Regions from separate parts of the Marinobacter flavimaris genome, predicted to be linked through region 1. Evidence: riboswitches for the same ligand, from Rfam matches in the RefSeq annotation. Region 1 holds a riboswitch; the other holds the start of a gene.
The links. Region 1 has a riboswitch for cobalamin ahead of ACGK9W_RS16470 (ribonucleoside-diphosphate reductase subunit alpha). Riboswitches for the same ligand answer to the same signal wherever they lie in the genome.
Positions count from the first base shown of each region.

Region 1 (7,780 bases):
ATTATCCTCCCGGCGCAGGGACGCGCCGGCTCCGACCCATTTTCTCAACAGACCCTATCAGTGTCCTTCCCCCAGAACATTTGTGTATTTTTTTCACAAAGCGACCTCACAGCCACGCAAATCGGTTAAAATACGCGCGCTACATCTTTGTTGATCAAGTAATACTACGAAGATATCTGTGTTGATCAGCGCCCATTCCCCATTTGCTTGTTAGTAAGACCAAAATCGGTCTTCATTTTGTACCTTTGGCCCATACCCCGGTACGCAAATATCAAGGAAGATGCGGGCCTGCTGGCACACAATACCAATAACCCGTTTTCTCAGAAGATTTCCGTAATGCCCAATACCGTTATCTCCGGCTTTACCCACAACTTCCTTGGCAAGGCGCCCGTCTGGTACAAGCAGGTGATCCTGCTGTTTCTTGTCGCCAACCCGATTGTCATGTGGACCCTGGGGCCCGGAACGGCCGGCTGGCTTCTGATCGCAGAGTTTATTTTTACTCTTGCCATGGCCCTGAAATGTTACCCGCTTCTGCCGGGTGGCCTGCTGGCGGTAGAGGCATTGCTGATTGGCCTGACCACGCCGGATGCAGTGTATCTGGAAGTGCTAACCAACTTCCCGGTGATCCTGCTGCTGATGTTCATGGTGGCGGGCATCTACTTCATGAAGGAACTGCTGCTGGTGACGTTCACCCAGATTCTGGTGGGTGTGCGTTCCAAGTCGGCGTTATCGTTGCTGTTCTGTAGCGCAGCAGCACTGCTTTCGGCCTTCCTCGATGCACTGACGGTTACCGCGGTTATTATTAGCGTGGCGGTCGGGTTTTACGCGGTTTACCACAAGGTGGCCTCCGGCAAGGGCTACCAGCACAAGGACCACAACGCGGGCAGCGATGACGAAGTAATCGAGCTGCACCGTGAAGATCTGGAAAATTTCCGGGCGTTCTTGCGCAGCCTTTTGATGCATGGTGCTATCGGTACCGCGTTGGGCGGCGTTGCCACCATGGTAGGTGAGCCCCAGAATCTGTTGATTGCCAAAGTCGTGGGTTGGGACTTTGCCGGTTTCTTCCTGCACATGGCGCCAGTGAGTTTGCCGGTATTGGCGGCTGGTTTATTTACCTGCTGGGCCCTGGAGAAGCTGCGTTGGTTTGGCTACGGCGGGCGTTTGCCCAAGCCTGTGCGTCAGGTGCTGGAAGAATTTGCGGAGAACGAGCGGACCAAGCGGACCAAGGCTGATCAGGCGGCTCTCTGGGTACAAGCCTTTGCCGCCGCGATCCTGGTGGTGGGCCTCGCTTTCCATCTCGCCGAGGTCGGCCTGATTGGCCTGCTGGTCATCATCCTGATTACCTCCTTTACCGGCGTTACCGACGAGCATCAAATTGGCAAGGCCTTCCAGGAATCCCTGCCGTTTACCTCGCTGCTGGTGGTGTTTTTCGCGGTGGTTGCGGTGATCCACGAACAGCACCTGTTCAAGCCGATTATTGATTACGTGCTGTCGCTTCCGGAAGCCCGGCAGCCTGGCATGTTCTTCATTGCCAACGGCGTGCTCTCAATGATCAGCGATAACGTCTTCGTAGCGACTGTTTATATCAGCGAAGTCAAACAGGCTCTGGATGCAGGGGCCATCAGCTACGAGCATTTCCAGAAGTTGGCAGTTGCCATCAACACAGGTACCAACCTTCCCAGCGTTGCGACTCCCAATGGCCAGGCGGCTTTCCTGTTCCTGCTGACGTCTGCCATAGCGCCGCTGGTTCGGCTGTCCTACGGCAAGATGGTGGTGATGGCGTTTCCCTACATGCTGGTAATGGGCGGTGTTGGTCTGTACATGGTTATCAACCATATTTGACATTATGTTCGGATTTTTGCGGGCGGTGTCAGTGCAGATCTTTCCGGGTCTGTTAATCTTTGGCTAAACAGACCCGAACAATACGGATTCCATGCCCAGAAACTGCCCGGTCCATTCTTCCCGACTCTCTGAAGCCATGCATTTGACCGTTGTCCGGCTTTGGATATTGCTGGTAGGTTTATTATTTACGTCCGCCTCCCTTGGCGCGTCGGAATCCGTAAACAAGACTCTGCGCATTGCCTATGTGGAGTTTCCCCCCATTACCTATCAGGCCAGCGATGGCCGCCCTGCTGGCAGCTTTATAGAGCTTACCCGGAAGATCGCTGTGGAAGCGGGTTACGAGCCGGAATTTCTCTTCTTGCCCATCAGCCGGGTATACCTGTATCTGCGCAACGGTAGAATTGACGTTTGGCCAGGTTCGGCCAACGTTCCTGCCCTTAACGGTGAAGTTCTTGAGACCTGGGTCACTCCCCTCGCGACCCAGCTCAGTGCCTGGTATCTGGAGGGAACCGAACCACTTACACATTTTGATCAACTGCAGGGCAAGACCGTCATCACGATAGGCGGGTACACCTATGGAGGGCTCTTGTACTGGCTGGAGGCGGAAGGTTCGATTGACGTCACCCAGGCTCCAAACTATCGGGCTGCTCTGGAAATGCTCAAGCTTGGCCGAGGCCATTACCTGTTTGGGCATCGGGATCCGGTCGTGGAAACCCTGACCATGCCCAAAGACGAGAAAATCCGTGAATCGGCGATCCGTTTGAGGAATCTGACCTGGCTGTTCTCGCTGGCCAATCCCCGGGCAGCGATCCTGCGGGAAGAGTTCAATGATGCCTACATCCGTCTGGCTGAAAAGGGTGAAGTGCCGCCGATACGAAACCTTGGAGAAAGCTTTGTGATCCCCGGATTTCCCGAGCAATACCGTTAGTAGTGTTCAGGGCTCAGGAATCCGGGTTCAGAAGGATGTCCCCATACCAGGCCGTGGCCTTTTCACCGGTGTTGTCCGAATCCGACATGATGGCAATGCCCACGACCGGTGGCGGTTCCTCGCCAAACGCTTCCCGATAATCGGCCATGATATCCCGCTCCACCGTGACCCATTCGCCGACCTGTTCTGATCCGGAATTCACGGCAATCATCATGGTTTTCTCGGTGTACGGGTTGGGCACAATCTCGCCCTTCGGGAGAGTATTGGCCCAGATGTAGTTGAGGGCATTGCCCGGCAGGGACTCACCGAATAACACCTCGACGGTCTTGCGTTTGGCGCGCTCGAAAAACCCCGCCTTCTCGGGCTGGAACTCGAACGCCACATAGATTCTGGCCGGGTAATCGTCCCCGGACTTTTCCCGGGCATCCCCGTTTTCGAAGACATTCGAGACCTTCCAGCACCATTGCAGAATCAGCGAATCGGTTGGCTCCAGCCTGACCCGTGCGATCAGTCCCGACGCACCGCCGTCCGTGGTCGCCCGCACGACCTGCTGACCGTATTCGGTTGTCAGTTCATAGCGGCTGAGCTGATCTATCTTGGGGAATTCCAGGGGTTCCCAGCCATCGTTCAGGGACTGCATCTGGGAGAAGGGTGTCAATGTACTCTCTTGCGAACTGACCGGTGCAGACAGCAGCATGGAAATGAGGAGCGGGCCCCAGATTCTTTTGTATCCGACCTTCTCCATAGTGCCTCTCCTCTTGTCAGGGTGTTTCCGTTGCAGACAGATCTTTTACCGGAAAGTGCCTTGTCCTGAAAAGTGGACCTGTATATAGTGTTTCTATCCTTGGTCAAATACCAGATGTAGTGATCAGCGCGTAACCAACTCGGTCAACGTGTGATCATCTCAGCCATTCTGGTATCGGGAATCCGGTGAGACTCCGGAACTGACGCGCAGCGGTATTGGGGAACAAGCGTGGCATCAAGACACTGGCGAAAGCCGGGAAGTCGCCACACGAGGCCGAATCGAACGATTCACGCCCCTGAGTCCGAAGACCTGCCAGGGATACGGAGCTTCAAAGCTCCTGACTGCACCTTCGCGACCCAGGGTGAGCAGACCGGTTATGCCCAGCCATTCCCATGGCGAGGTGTGCCCCTGCGTACGCGATGGTGAAAGGAACTCAACGCGTATTCAGGAGAACACTGCATGTCTGCCTCAGCCCTGGCCGAACCCCGGCCAACCTCGCACACGGACACCGAATCCCTTCAGGTCATCAAGCGCAACGGCACGCTTGTGGGCTTCGACCCCTCGAAGATCAGCATCGCCGTAACCAAAGCGTTCCTCGCTGTTGAGGGCGACACCGCCGCCGGTTCCGCGCGTATCAATGACGCGGTACACCGGGTGACCGACCAGGTCATCCAGGCGATTAGCCGTCGCCTGAAGGCCGGTGGCAAGGTGCATATCGAAGACATCCAGGATCAGGTGGAACTGGCCCTGATGCGGGCCGAAGAACAGAAGGTGGCCCGCGCCTACGTCCTGTATCGGGAAGAGCATGCCCGCGAGCGCGCCCGCCATGCGCCGGTTGAGGCGCACCCCCATCTGACGGTGAAAAAGACCAGTGGCGAGATTGCTCCGCTGGATCTGGGCCTGATGAAACTGCAGGTGGAAAAGGCCGCCACAGGGCTGGAGGGCATCGACGGTGATTCCCTGGTGGACGATGCCCTGACCAACCTCTACGACGGCATCGCCGAGGAAGACGTGCTGTCGGCCCTGATCATGACGGCCCGCAGCCGGATTGAGCGGGAGCCGGACTACAGCGCGGTCACCGCTCGTCTACTGCTGGAACAGCTGCGTCTGGAGAATGCCGCCGCGTTGGGCCTGCCCATCAGTCTGCCATTGGCTGAGATTTATCCACAGGCACTGAGCGCCTTTGTCGAAGCGGGAATCCGGTACGAATTGCTGGATGACGCTCTGGCCGCCTTTGATCTGGAGCGCCTGGGTGCCGCCCTTCAGCCGGAACGGGATCTGCAGTTCGGCTTCCTGGGTCTGCAAACCCTGTACGACCGTTACTTCCTGCACTGGAACAAGGCCCGCCTGGAATTGCCCCAGGTATTTTTCATGCGCGTTGCCATGGGCCTGGCCCTGCGCGAAGATGACCCGAATGCCCGGGCCATCGAGTTCTACAATCTGCTGTCGTCGTTTGACTACATGGCGTCCACACCCACGCTGTTCAACAGCGGTACCCGCCATTCTCAGCTGTCCTCCTGTTACCTGACGACGGTGGGCGACGATCTTGAAGACATCTACGGCGCCATCCGTGATAACGCCATGCTGTCGAAATGGGCTGGCGGTCTGGGTAACGACTGGACGCCAGTCCGTGCGCTGGGCTCCCACATCAAAGGAACCAACGGCCAGAGCCAGGGCGTGGTGCCCTTCCTGAAAGTAGTCAACGACACCGCCGTGGCGGTCAACCAGGGCGGCAAACGTAAAGGTGCGGTGTGCGCCTACCTGGAAAGCTGGCACCTGGACATCGAGGAGTTCCTGGAACTGCGCAAGAATACCGGCGACGAACGCCGCCGAACCCACGACATGAATACGGCCAACTGGGTGCCCGATCTGCTGATCGAGCGCATGCGCGAAGACCGTGACTGGACCCTGTTCTCCCCCAGCGATGCGCCGGATCTGCACGACCTGTACGGCAACGCCTTCCGTGAACGCTACGAGCATTACGAAGCCCTGGCAGAGCAGGGCAAAATCAAGCTGTTCAAGAAAATCCCGGCCAAGCAACTCTGGCGCAAGATGCTCACCGTTCTGTTCGAAACCGGCCACCCCTGGATCACCTTCAAGGACCCGTGCAACCTGCGTTCCCCCCAGCAGCACCAGGGCGTGGTGCACAGCTCCAACCTGTGCACCGAAATCACCCTGAACACCAGTGCCGACGAGATTGCCGTGTGCAACCTGGGTTCCGTGAACCTGACGGCTCATATCGCCAACGGCGAGCTGGACGTGCGGCGTCTGGAACAAACGGTGAACACCGCCGTGCGCATGCTCGATAACGTTATCGACATCAACTACTACGCCGTGCCCCAGGCCCGCAATTCCAACCTTAGGCATCGCCCGGTTGGCCTCGGCCTCATGGGATTCCAGGACGCGCTCTATCAACTGGGCCTGCCGTATTCCAGCCCGGAAGCGGTTGAGTTCGCTGACGTTGCCATGGAGCAACTCAGCTACTTCGCCATCCGCGCCTCAGCTTCGCTGGCGGGTGAGCGAGGTGCCTATGAGAGCTATGAGGGTTCACTCTGGCAGCAGGGTATCCTGCCCATCGACTCCATCAACCTGCTCAAAGAGAACCGCCGGGAAGGGGACCTCTCTGTAAACACCAACGCCCGGCTGGACTGGTCGCCGATACGCGAACTGATCACGAGAAACGGCATGCGCAACAGCAACGTGATGGCCATTGCCCCGACGGCGACGATTTCCAACATCGTGGGTGTGTCCCAGTCCATCGAGCCGGCGTACCAGAACCTCTTCGTGAAATCGAACCTCTCCGGCGAGTTCACGGTGGTGAATCCCTCCCTGGTCCGGGATCTCAAGGCCGAAGGCCTTTGGGACAACGTGATGGTGAACGACCTCAAATACTTCGACGGCAGCGTTCAGCAGATCGACCGCATCCCGAATGATCTGAAAGCGCGATACGCCACCGCCTTCGAAATCGACGCGAGATGGCTGGTGGAAGCCGCCGCCCGGCGCCAGAAATGGCTCGATCAGGCCCAGAGCCTGAACCTGTACATGGCCGAACCCAGCGGCAAAAAGCTGGATGCCCTGTACCAGCTGGCCTGGGAACGTGGGCTGAAGACCACCTATTACCTGCGCTCCCTGGGTGCCACCGGTGCTGAAAAAACCGCTCCGGTTGCCGCGCCCCAGCCCCAGGTGTGCAGCATCGACGATCCGGACTGCGAAGCCTGTCAGTAACTGCTCACTTAACGATTTCGAGGCAAAACCATGCTTGATTGGGACGACGAACTAAAAACTGAATCCAAAGCGGCGCATCCCGGCGCCCCGGCACCGGTGAACGTGGACGACAAACGAGTCATCAACGGCGAAACCGACATCAACCAGCTGGCACCGTTCAAGTACCCCTGGGCCTGGGAGTACTTCATGAACGCCAACAAAAACCACTGGACCCCCCTGGACGTGAACATGGCCCAGGACGTTCACGACTACCATCACCGGCTAACCGCGCCAGAAAAGCACGTGTACGAAAATGTACTGGCGTACCTCACCACCTCCGACATCCTGGCCATGCGCAACATCGGCCTGGCGGTGATGGAGAAGATGAGCGCCCCGGAGCTACAGATCTACCAGGCCCGGCAGGTATACGAGGAGGCCATGCACACCTGGGCCTACCAGCACTGCATCGAAACCCTCAACCTGGACCAGAGCGAGATCTACAACCGCTACCGCGTGGTACCGGCGATCAACGGCAAGATCCAGATTGCCAACCGCAGGCTGGATGCGGCCATGCGGCCGGACATGAACCTGCGTAACAAGGACGACCTGCAGGAATTCATCATGTCCTACCTGTTCTTCGCGGCGGTGTTCGAAGGCACCTGGTTCTACAACGGCTTCAGCCCCATCTTCGCCCTGCAGCGTCGAGGACTGATGCGCGGCACCGGCGAGCAGTTGCAGTACATCCTGCGGGATGAGGCCATGCACTTCTCATTCGGCCTGAAAGTGGTTAACCAGATCGTGGAAGAGGAAAACATCACCTTCGACCCGAAGGCCGTGCGCGAGATGTGGGACGAATCGGAAGCCGCCGAGAGGGCCTATGCGGACTACATCCTGCGAGACCCGATTCTCGGTTATTCGGCTGAGTATCACAGCGAACAGTTCCGCTTCGTGGCCAACCGCCGTGCCCGCACCGTTGGCCTGGAAGAGCCGTTCCCCGGCGCGAAGAACGTGTCGCCCTGGCTAGATGAGCAGGCCACCCTGCGCAAGGAGAAGAACTTCTT
Region 1 covers NZ_CP171359.1:3,509,033-3,516,812, reverse strand. Annotated here, with positions in the region: gene nhaB (sodium/proton antiporter NhaB) at 337-1,842, shown strand; gene ACGK9W_RS16480 (ABC transporter substrate-binding protein) at 1,934-2,770, shown strand; gene ACGK9W_RS16475 (DUF3047 domain-containing protein) at 2,784-3,515, opposite strand; cobalamin riboswitch at 3,639-3,847, shown strand; gene ACGK9W_RS16470 (ribonucleoside-diphosphate reductase subunit alpha) at 3,975-6,740, shown strand; gene ACGK9W_RS16465 (ribonucleotide-diphosphate reductase subunit beta) at 6,771-7,780, shown strand, end outside.

Region 2 (7,780 bases), 340 kb from region 1:
CAGACGCGCAGTGGCTGCCGCCATTTCTGGTTGGTGGCCATGATGTCGCCGGTGCAGTAGGTATAGCCGCACTCCGCAAGGCCATCGCTGACAAATTTCGCCAGCGCCAGGAAGTATTCGTCGTGTTCTTCCGGCACAAAGCTGTCGTCCAGGATCATGGCGCTATCCTGGTCCGTGACCACCAGCTGCTCGTCCCGCGCCATGGAGCCGAGGGCCATAAAGCAGTAGGGCACGGGTGGGGGGCCGAGTTTCTCCTCGCCCAGCGCCAGCAGACGTTGTGTAAAGCTGCGCCCGATGCCGGCCATGGCACTGCCAATCATGTGGGAGTTGGCATCTTCGTTCACCATGCGAACAAAGCTGTCCCGCACATCCAGGCTGATCTTCTTCAGCCCTTTTACATCCTGCTGATGGTAGATGTTGCTGACCAGGTATAGGCTGCTCTGACTCTCGTACTTTACGATGTCAGACAGCGCAATCACCCCGCGAACCTCATCCCGATCCATCACCGGAAGATGGTGCACATTGTTGTGCAGCATGGTGAGCATGGCCTCGAATATGAACATGTTCGAGCGGATGGTGATCAGATCCTCCGACATGATCTCGCTGATCGGAGTTTCCGAGGCCAGGGCTTCGCTAAGGGCCCGGGTGCGCAGGTCCCGGTCGGTAATGATGCCCTTGAGCAGGGGCTTTTCACCTTCCTCGTCCATCAGCAGCAGTGCGGAGACGCCGTTTTCGGTCATGATCCGCGCCGCTTCCTGCAGGCGAACGGTGTGGGGCGCTGATACCGGCTCCCGGGCAATCAACCGGGTAACCTTGGATGTCATCAGTTGGTTGGACTTTTCCCGACGGGAAACGGCAGAGCGCAGGCGACTGCGGTCTTCAATCTCGACGAAATCGGCGAAGTTGTCCTCATTTTCCCACAGGTACTGGAAGATTTCTCCCGGAATCTTGTAGACCAGTGTGTCTTCCAGGGCTTTTGCCGGAAATCGCACTTTCCGGTTCATCAGGAGGCCAAACTGGCCGAATATTTCGCCTTCGCTGATGCGGTTATACAGCTCGCCCGAACGCCGATAGATTTCTACCGCGCCACTGCGCACGTAATAAAGCCAGTTACTGGGCTCGCCGAATTCCAGGATCTGGCTGCCGGCCTTGAAGTAGACTACCTCAATACCGCCCACCACCCTGTCGAGCAGCTCCTCGGTCATCTCGTCAAACGGCGAGTATTGAGCCATGTGATTGCGGATGTCGACCAGCTCGGCCTGCATAAAACTCCCTGTTTTGGCGAAGAAAAAATGATTGTCAGTCATGGAATATAGCAGTGGCAGAGGCCTGCGACCATGTCGACCTTTGATGGATTTCATTGACCGCTTACCCCGGTGTTGCTAGCCTTGCCACACTTTTTTCAGGTGCCCGTCGCAAAGCGCGACGGGTGAAACGGGAAATCGGTGAGCCTGGTCACGCCAGTGCAAGTCCGATGCTGCCCCCGCAACGGTAAGCAGGACAACGGCAATCTGTGCGCCACTGTGTCGCCAAGACATGGGAAGGTGATTGCCCGGGAACCCAGAGTTCCGCCTGCCAGCCCGGAGACCGGCCTGGAAAAACACCCGATGTTGCGGTGGGCAACCTGGGTGGGTGATATGCCGGTTCCGCATTCCTGACACCAGTCTACCGCCTGCCCCCATTCCCTGTTCCGCAACAAAACCCAGATTCCCGTGCGGGTGCGCGCGGAGTGCGGAGCAAGTTTCATGTTCAGAATTCAAAGCCCTGTTTTACTGGCCGGCGTTGCCATGGCCGCCCTGCCTCTGGCCGTTTCGGCCCAGTCTGCCCCTGAATCCGATGCCCTGGATCCCATCGTGGTTACCGCGACACTGGGGCCGAAGACCGTTGGGGAGAGCCTGTCTTCGGTTACGGTCATCGAGAAGGAGGATATTGATCGGCAACAGCCCGCGGAATTCCGCGACCTGCTGCGCGCCCAGCCGGGGATCAACGTGGTGTCGGACGGCAGTTACGGCAAGACTACCAGCGTATTCCTGCGTGGCGCTGGCAGCTCAGGTACCGTGCTGCTTCTCGATGGTATCCGCCTGCGCTCGGCCTCTGCGGGTATCCCACCCTGGCAGTTTTTGCCTCCCGAATTGATGGAACGGGTTGAGCTGGTGCGAGGTGCGAAGAGTTCCCTCTACGGTGCCGATGCGGTGGGTGGTGTCATCCAGGCGTTCACCCTGGAACCGGAGGCCGGGCGCCAGGGTTGGGGCGAGCTGAAAGGCGGTTCCCATGAAACCCGTGAGGCAACGGCCGGGCTGGCTGGCCGGGAAGGCCGTTCGTCGTTCCTGGCCGGTGGCGTTTATTCGGATACCGATGGCACGAACCTGCGTGCTGGCGGCGAGGACAAAGGATTCCGGAACGCTGGTGGCCTGGCCAAACTGAGCCACAGTTTTGACCAGGGCGGCGGCGCAGGACTGACGGTTTTCCAGTCTGAAGGTAATACCGAGTTTGAAGGCGGTGATACCGATTTCCTGATTCGTGCCATGGGGCTGCATCTGGAAGCGGTTGCCAGTGACTACTGGCGTACACGTATCCAGTTCTCGGAAGCTCGCGACGAACAGGATACCTTCGGAGCCAATCCCAGCACGTTCGACACCCTGTCTCGCTCCGCGCGCTGGGAAAACACCCTGACGGCCGGTGTTCATGAGCTGGTTCTGGGTACGGAGGTCATGCTTGACGAAGTGGATGGCACCAGCAATTTCACAGAAGACAGCCGGACCAACAGCGCGGTTTTCGGTCAGGGCCGTTTGAACTTTGATGCCACCGATCTGATGCTCAGTCTGCGTCTGGATGACAACGAGGCCTATGGCAAAGAGGAGACTGGCGGTGTGGCCTTCGGTCACCAGCTGGACCGCGCCCATCGCTTTCGCCTCAGCTATGCGACATCGTTCCGGGCACCCACCTTTAATGACCTTTACCTGACGGTGCCGTTCTACACCGGTAATCCTGACCTCGATGCGGAAGAGGGGCAGATGGTCGAAGCCGGTTTCTCCGGGCGATATGACCGGTGGTACTGGGACATTGCGCTTTATCAGAACGACGTGAAAGACCTGATTACCTACGTGTCGGACCCGGTGACCTTTGAGGGCACCATGGAAAACGTCGAGACGGCCAGAATCCGTGGCGTTGAGGTTTCTTCCGGTATCGAGACGGCTGACTGGAATCTGGCGGCAGCAGTAACCTACGCGGATACCGAGAATCGCGATACCGGCGCCCGTTTACCACGCCGCGCGGAAAAAAACGTGCGTCTGGATATTGATCGCCTGTTCTCCCAGTGGTCGGTGGGCGCCAGCTTTATTGCCGAGAGTGACCGCTATAACGATGCGGCAAATACCAGTCTGCTGCCGGGCTATGGCACGGTAGACCTGAGAGCGGCCTGGAATTTCCAGCCTGGCTGGTCGGCCTCATTCAAGGTCGATAACATGCTGGATCGTCGGTATGCCACCAGCATCGGATATGACAGTGCGACCTTCGCGCCCTTTGATTATCTGGCCGCCGGACGAACCTTCATGGCCTCGGTGCGCTATGATTTCCAACAGTAAATTCATTGATCTGAGAGGCTCCCGCCCTCTATGAGGCACCTATGGCTCGCTGCACTGTGTGTACTGTCTCTGCTTGCGCCCTCGTTGGCGCAGGCCCAGGGACCCTGCGTACGCGATGCACTGAACCAGAAGGTATGCCTGGCCGAGCCAGCGCAGCGTATTGTTTCTTTGTCACCGGGTGCCACTGAGCTGTTGTTCTCCGCCGGTGCCGGCGAAAAGGTCGTTGCGGTGAGTGCCTGGAGCGACTACCCGCCAGAGGCGGAGAACTTACCGCAGGTGGGCGACAGCAATCGCCTGGACCTGGAAGCCATTGTTTCGCTGGCACCGGACCTGGTGGTGGCCTGGGTGGATGGCAATTCCCGCAGCCAATTGGAACGGCTGTCTGACCTTGGTATTTCCGTATTCTGGCTAGCCCCGCGAACGTTTGACGACATTGCCGCGGCGGTATCGGATCTGGCGTTGCTGACGGGTTCACCGGATCTCGGCAATGAGCGGGCCGAAGCGTTTCGTGCAGAAATAGTCAAACTTAAAGCTCAGTATGCCGATGCCAGACCGGTTAAGGTGTTCTACCAGATATGGGACCAGCCACTGATGACCGTGAACCGGGACGAGCTGATCAGCAAGGCCATAACCCTGTGCGGCGGAGTGAATGTGTTTGGCGGGCTGCCACGGCTGGTGCCCCGGATCAGCCGGGAGGCGGTTCTCGAAGCCAACCCTGAAGTCATTATTACCGCCGGGTCGTCGGACGACAGGCAGTGGCTGGAAGCCTGGCGCGAGTTTCCGGGCCTGGCAGCGGTAGCCGCCGGCAACCTCTTCCTCGAACCGCCGGACCTTCTGGCGCGCCCCACGCTACGTATGGCAGACGGCGCCAGGCACCTGTGCCAGACCCTGGAGCAGGCCCGTGCCTATCTCTAGCCCTTACAAACCTCTCCTCATTCTGCTGCTGGCGGGCTTTCTGGCGGCACTGCTCTCCGTCAGCATTGGCAGTACGTCCATCGGTTTTGGTGACACTCTGAGGGTGATCACCGGCAGTGGCACCGAGTTGCAGCAAACGCTGATTCTGGAGCTGCGCCTGCCTCGCACCCTGAGCGCGTTCGCAACTGGCGGATTGCTGGCCGTGGCCGGGGCACTGATGCAGGTATTGTTGCGAAATCCCCTGGCCGATCCTTATGTGTTGGGGCTTTCTGGTGGCGCGGCAGTGGGTGCGTTATTGGCCATGCTGGCCGGCGCTGCCGGTTTTCTGATATCCGGCTCCGCGTTTGCAGGTGCCATGCTGGCCACCCTGCTGGTGTTTGGTCTGGCTCACGGCAGTGGCAGCTGGACCCCATCGCGGCTGTTGCTTACCGGTGTGGTGGTCGCCGCCGGCTGGGGCGCCATGATTACCCTGATCCTCTCGATGACCCCGGCCAGCCGATTGCCGGGCATGCTGTATTGGTTGATGGGCGATCTTTCCCACGCCGCCACTCCGTGGCCGGGACTGATCATTCTTGTGCTCGTATGCCTGATGGTGTTTCCGCTCGGCCGGGCCCTGAACGTGCTGGCACGGGGCTCCCTGCAGGCGGCGGCGCTGGGCGTTTCGGTGCGGCCACTGGAATGGTCGATCTACCTGATGGCCAGCCTGCTGACCGCAGCCGCCGTCACCATGGCCGGTTCGGTTGGTTTCGTTGGCCTGGTGGTACCGCACATGTTGCGGCTGGTGCTGGGCAACGACCAGCGCCTGATTCTGCCGGCCTGCGCACTGGCGGGCGGTACGCTGCTGGTGCTGGCGGATACCCTGGCGCGGGTGGTGATTGCGCCGGAGCAGTTGCCGGTTGGGGTGATCACCGCGCTGATCGGCGTCCCGACCTTCCTGTACCTGCTGTATAGGAGCCGATGATGACACGCCTGGCAACCGAAGCGCTGATTATCGACATTCCGGGCCGCAGCTCAGGCGTTCCCCTGAATCTGGCCATCGAACCGGGACAGGTCTGGGGCGTGCTGGGCCCTAACGGTGTGGGTAAAACCACCTTGCTCCATACTCTCGCAGGATTGCGGGAGCCCAGAAGCGGAAAGCTGCTGCTTGATGGAACGCCGTTGGACGGCATCCGCCGCAAGACCGTATCGCAACGCATGGGCCTGGTATTTCAGGACCGGCAGGATGGATTCCCGGCCACGGTCCTTGAGACCGCCCTGATCGGCCGCCATCCCTGGTTATCTCCCTGGCAGATGGAGAGCGGCGAGGATCTCGCAATTGCAGAAAAAGCGCTGGAAGCGTTGGACGTTATCCACCTGAAGGATCGCCTGGTGAATACCCTCTCCGGCGGCGAACGCCAGCGGGTAGCCATTGCCACCCTGATGACCCAAAGCCCGGAAATCTGGCTGTTGGACGAGCCGACCAATCACCTGGATTTACAGCACCAGACCGCCGTTATGAAACTGCTGCGCCAACGGGCCGCTGCGGACCGCGCAATCTTCATGTGCCTCCACGACCTGAACCTGGCCGCCCGATGGTGCGACCAGATTCTTCTCCTGTACCCCGACGGCCAGGCCTGCTGGGGCCCGGCCCGCGACATACTGGTGACTTCTGCGCTCGAAAGCCTGTTTGGCCAGAGCTTGCTCTCTGCCGAACTGGATGGGTTTCCGGTGTTTGTGCCGGGTTAAAGGTCTAATCACGGACCACAAAGAGCTTGGGAATAAATGATTAGGGGGCGGGCGAAAAGTCGAAAATTGACGCCTATCCCCGGCCCGTCTACGGTTTAAGATTGGTAATTTTTCGATACACAGTGGAAATCTAGAACTGTCGAGTGGCGGAAAAGTGAAGTTGGGATAGATGTCATTTGTCGTTGAATTAGCTGTCAGAAAAAAGGAGCCGTATCAGAGATATGGAAGAGACTATCCGAACTTTGTGTGAAACCATTCGAAAAGTAAGGTCTATGCCTTCCCATTTTCGAGTGTTTGCCATTGGGGAAAATCATTTTTTCCGCGCAATTGATGGTAGGTATTCGTGGTCTGAGCACTTCAACGAGTTCGGTTATGCGGATATTAGGGTGTTCGATAGAGGCTTGATTTTGGCTGCATTTGCTAAGCTTGAACTGTTAGTAAATGAAACTATCAATCTTCACATAGTAAACGCAGACTCGTCGAAAATAGATGATCTATCTTTCATAGTTAACAAGCTCCCTTTTCAGCAAAGAATCAGAGCACTAAAACAGTTTGGTTTGATCAATTCGTCGCTGGAGAAAAAACTAAAAGATTTAGCCGCTAACCGGAACCAGCTTGCCCATGAGTGGAACGAAAACTCTGCGAAGTATCGAGATGGTTTTCTCCAAGATGATGAAAATTTTGAGCTCTTCAGCACAAATTTTAAACGAGCATTTGAGTCGTTAGTGAATCTCTATCAGAAAGTTCAGGTCGACGTTGATTATGAGGTTTATTTAAGAGGAGTCCTCGCGGAGCTTAAAAAACATAGTGATGGTGAGGTTCAAGGCTGATTCTAACTAGTTGGTTAACAGGGCGCCAAATACGCTGCCCTTTGTTTCCGCCCGTTACCAATCGCGTTAACTCGAAAATTTCAATAAAATCACTTAACCTAGAGGGGTCACAAAATGGCTGAGGCTGCTTCCATTGGAGAGCTGGTAGTAAGCGGAATCTCTCACGTTGCGTGGCCTGCAACAGTCCTGACACTCGGGCTAGTTTTCCGAGGTGGCATCAAGTCCGGATTTGAGAAACTTTTTAGTAGGTCTAGCTTGAAGGAATTCAAAGCTGGAGCGGCTGGAATATCTGCCACTTTTGAGGCAGAACGGCAGATAAGCGCGGAAACATCTGACCTTACTAATGCGGACAAGGGCCCAGCTGTATTACCTCAAGGGCAAGACTACGAAGAGTTAGTCGCCAGACAGCAAGGGCAAGAAACTCCGTATTCCCAACGACTTTACGAAAATGTTGTTGCGCATTTGAATGCATTGGGAGTAGACGATCAATCAAAGATTGACCTCCTCAGTAAAGAAGTATCTCTCCTTCAAAACTCTGTTCAATGTTTGAATGTCGCTCGAGTTTTGTTCAGATCCCAATTTGAGCTATTCAATTCACTTCGTGATGGGCCAGGTGTAGTTACTCAAGGGGAGATAGAAAATCACTTCAAACTGGTGTCATCAGAGCATCCGGATGCTCTCCAAAGTTGGGATTATCTGAAGTATCTTTCCTATCCAGTTACTGCC
Region 2 covers NZ_CP171359.1:3,845,360-3,853,139, forward strand. Annotated here, with positions in the region: gene ACGK9W_RS17925 (putative nucleotidyltransferase substrate binding domain-containing protein) at 1-1,265, opposite strand, end outside; cobalamin riboswitch at 1,388-1,611, shown strand; gene ACGK9W_RS17930 (TonB-dependent siderophore receptor) at 1,746-3,584, shown strand; gene ACGK9W_RS17935 (cobalamin-binding protein) at 3,615-4,499, shown strand; gene ACGK9W_RS17940 (iron ABC transporter permease) at 4,486-5,460, shown strand; gene ACGK9W_RS17945 (ABC transporter ATP-binding protein) at 5,460-6,224, shown strand; gene ACGK9W_RS17950 (hypothetical protein) at 6,446-7,054, shown strand; gene ACGK9W_RS17955 (hypothetical protein) at 7,169-7,780, shown strand, end outside.
Region 2: another riboswitch for cobalamin. It lies ahead of ACGK9W_RS17930 (TonB-dependent siderophore receptor); the one in region 1 lies ahead of ACGK9W_RS16470 (ribonucleoside-diphosphate reductase subunit alpha).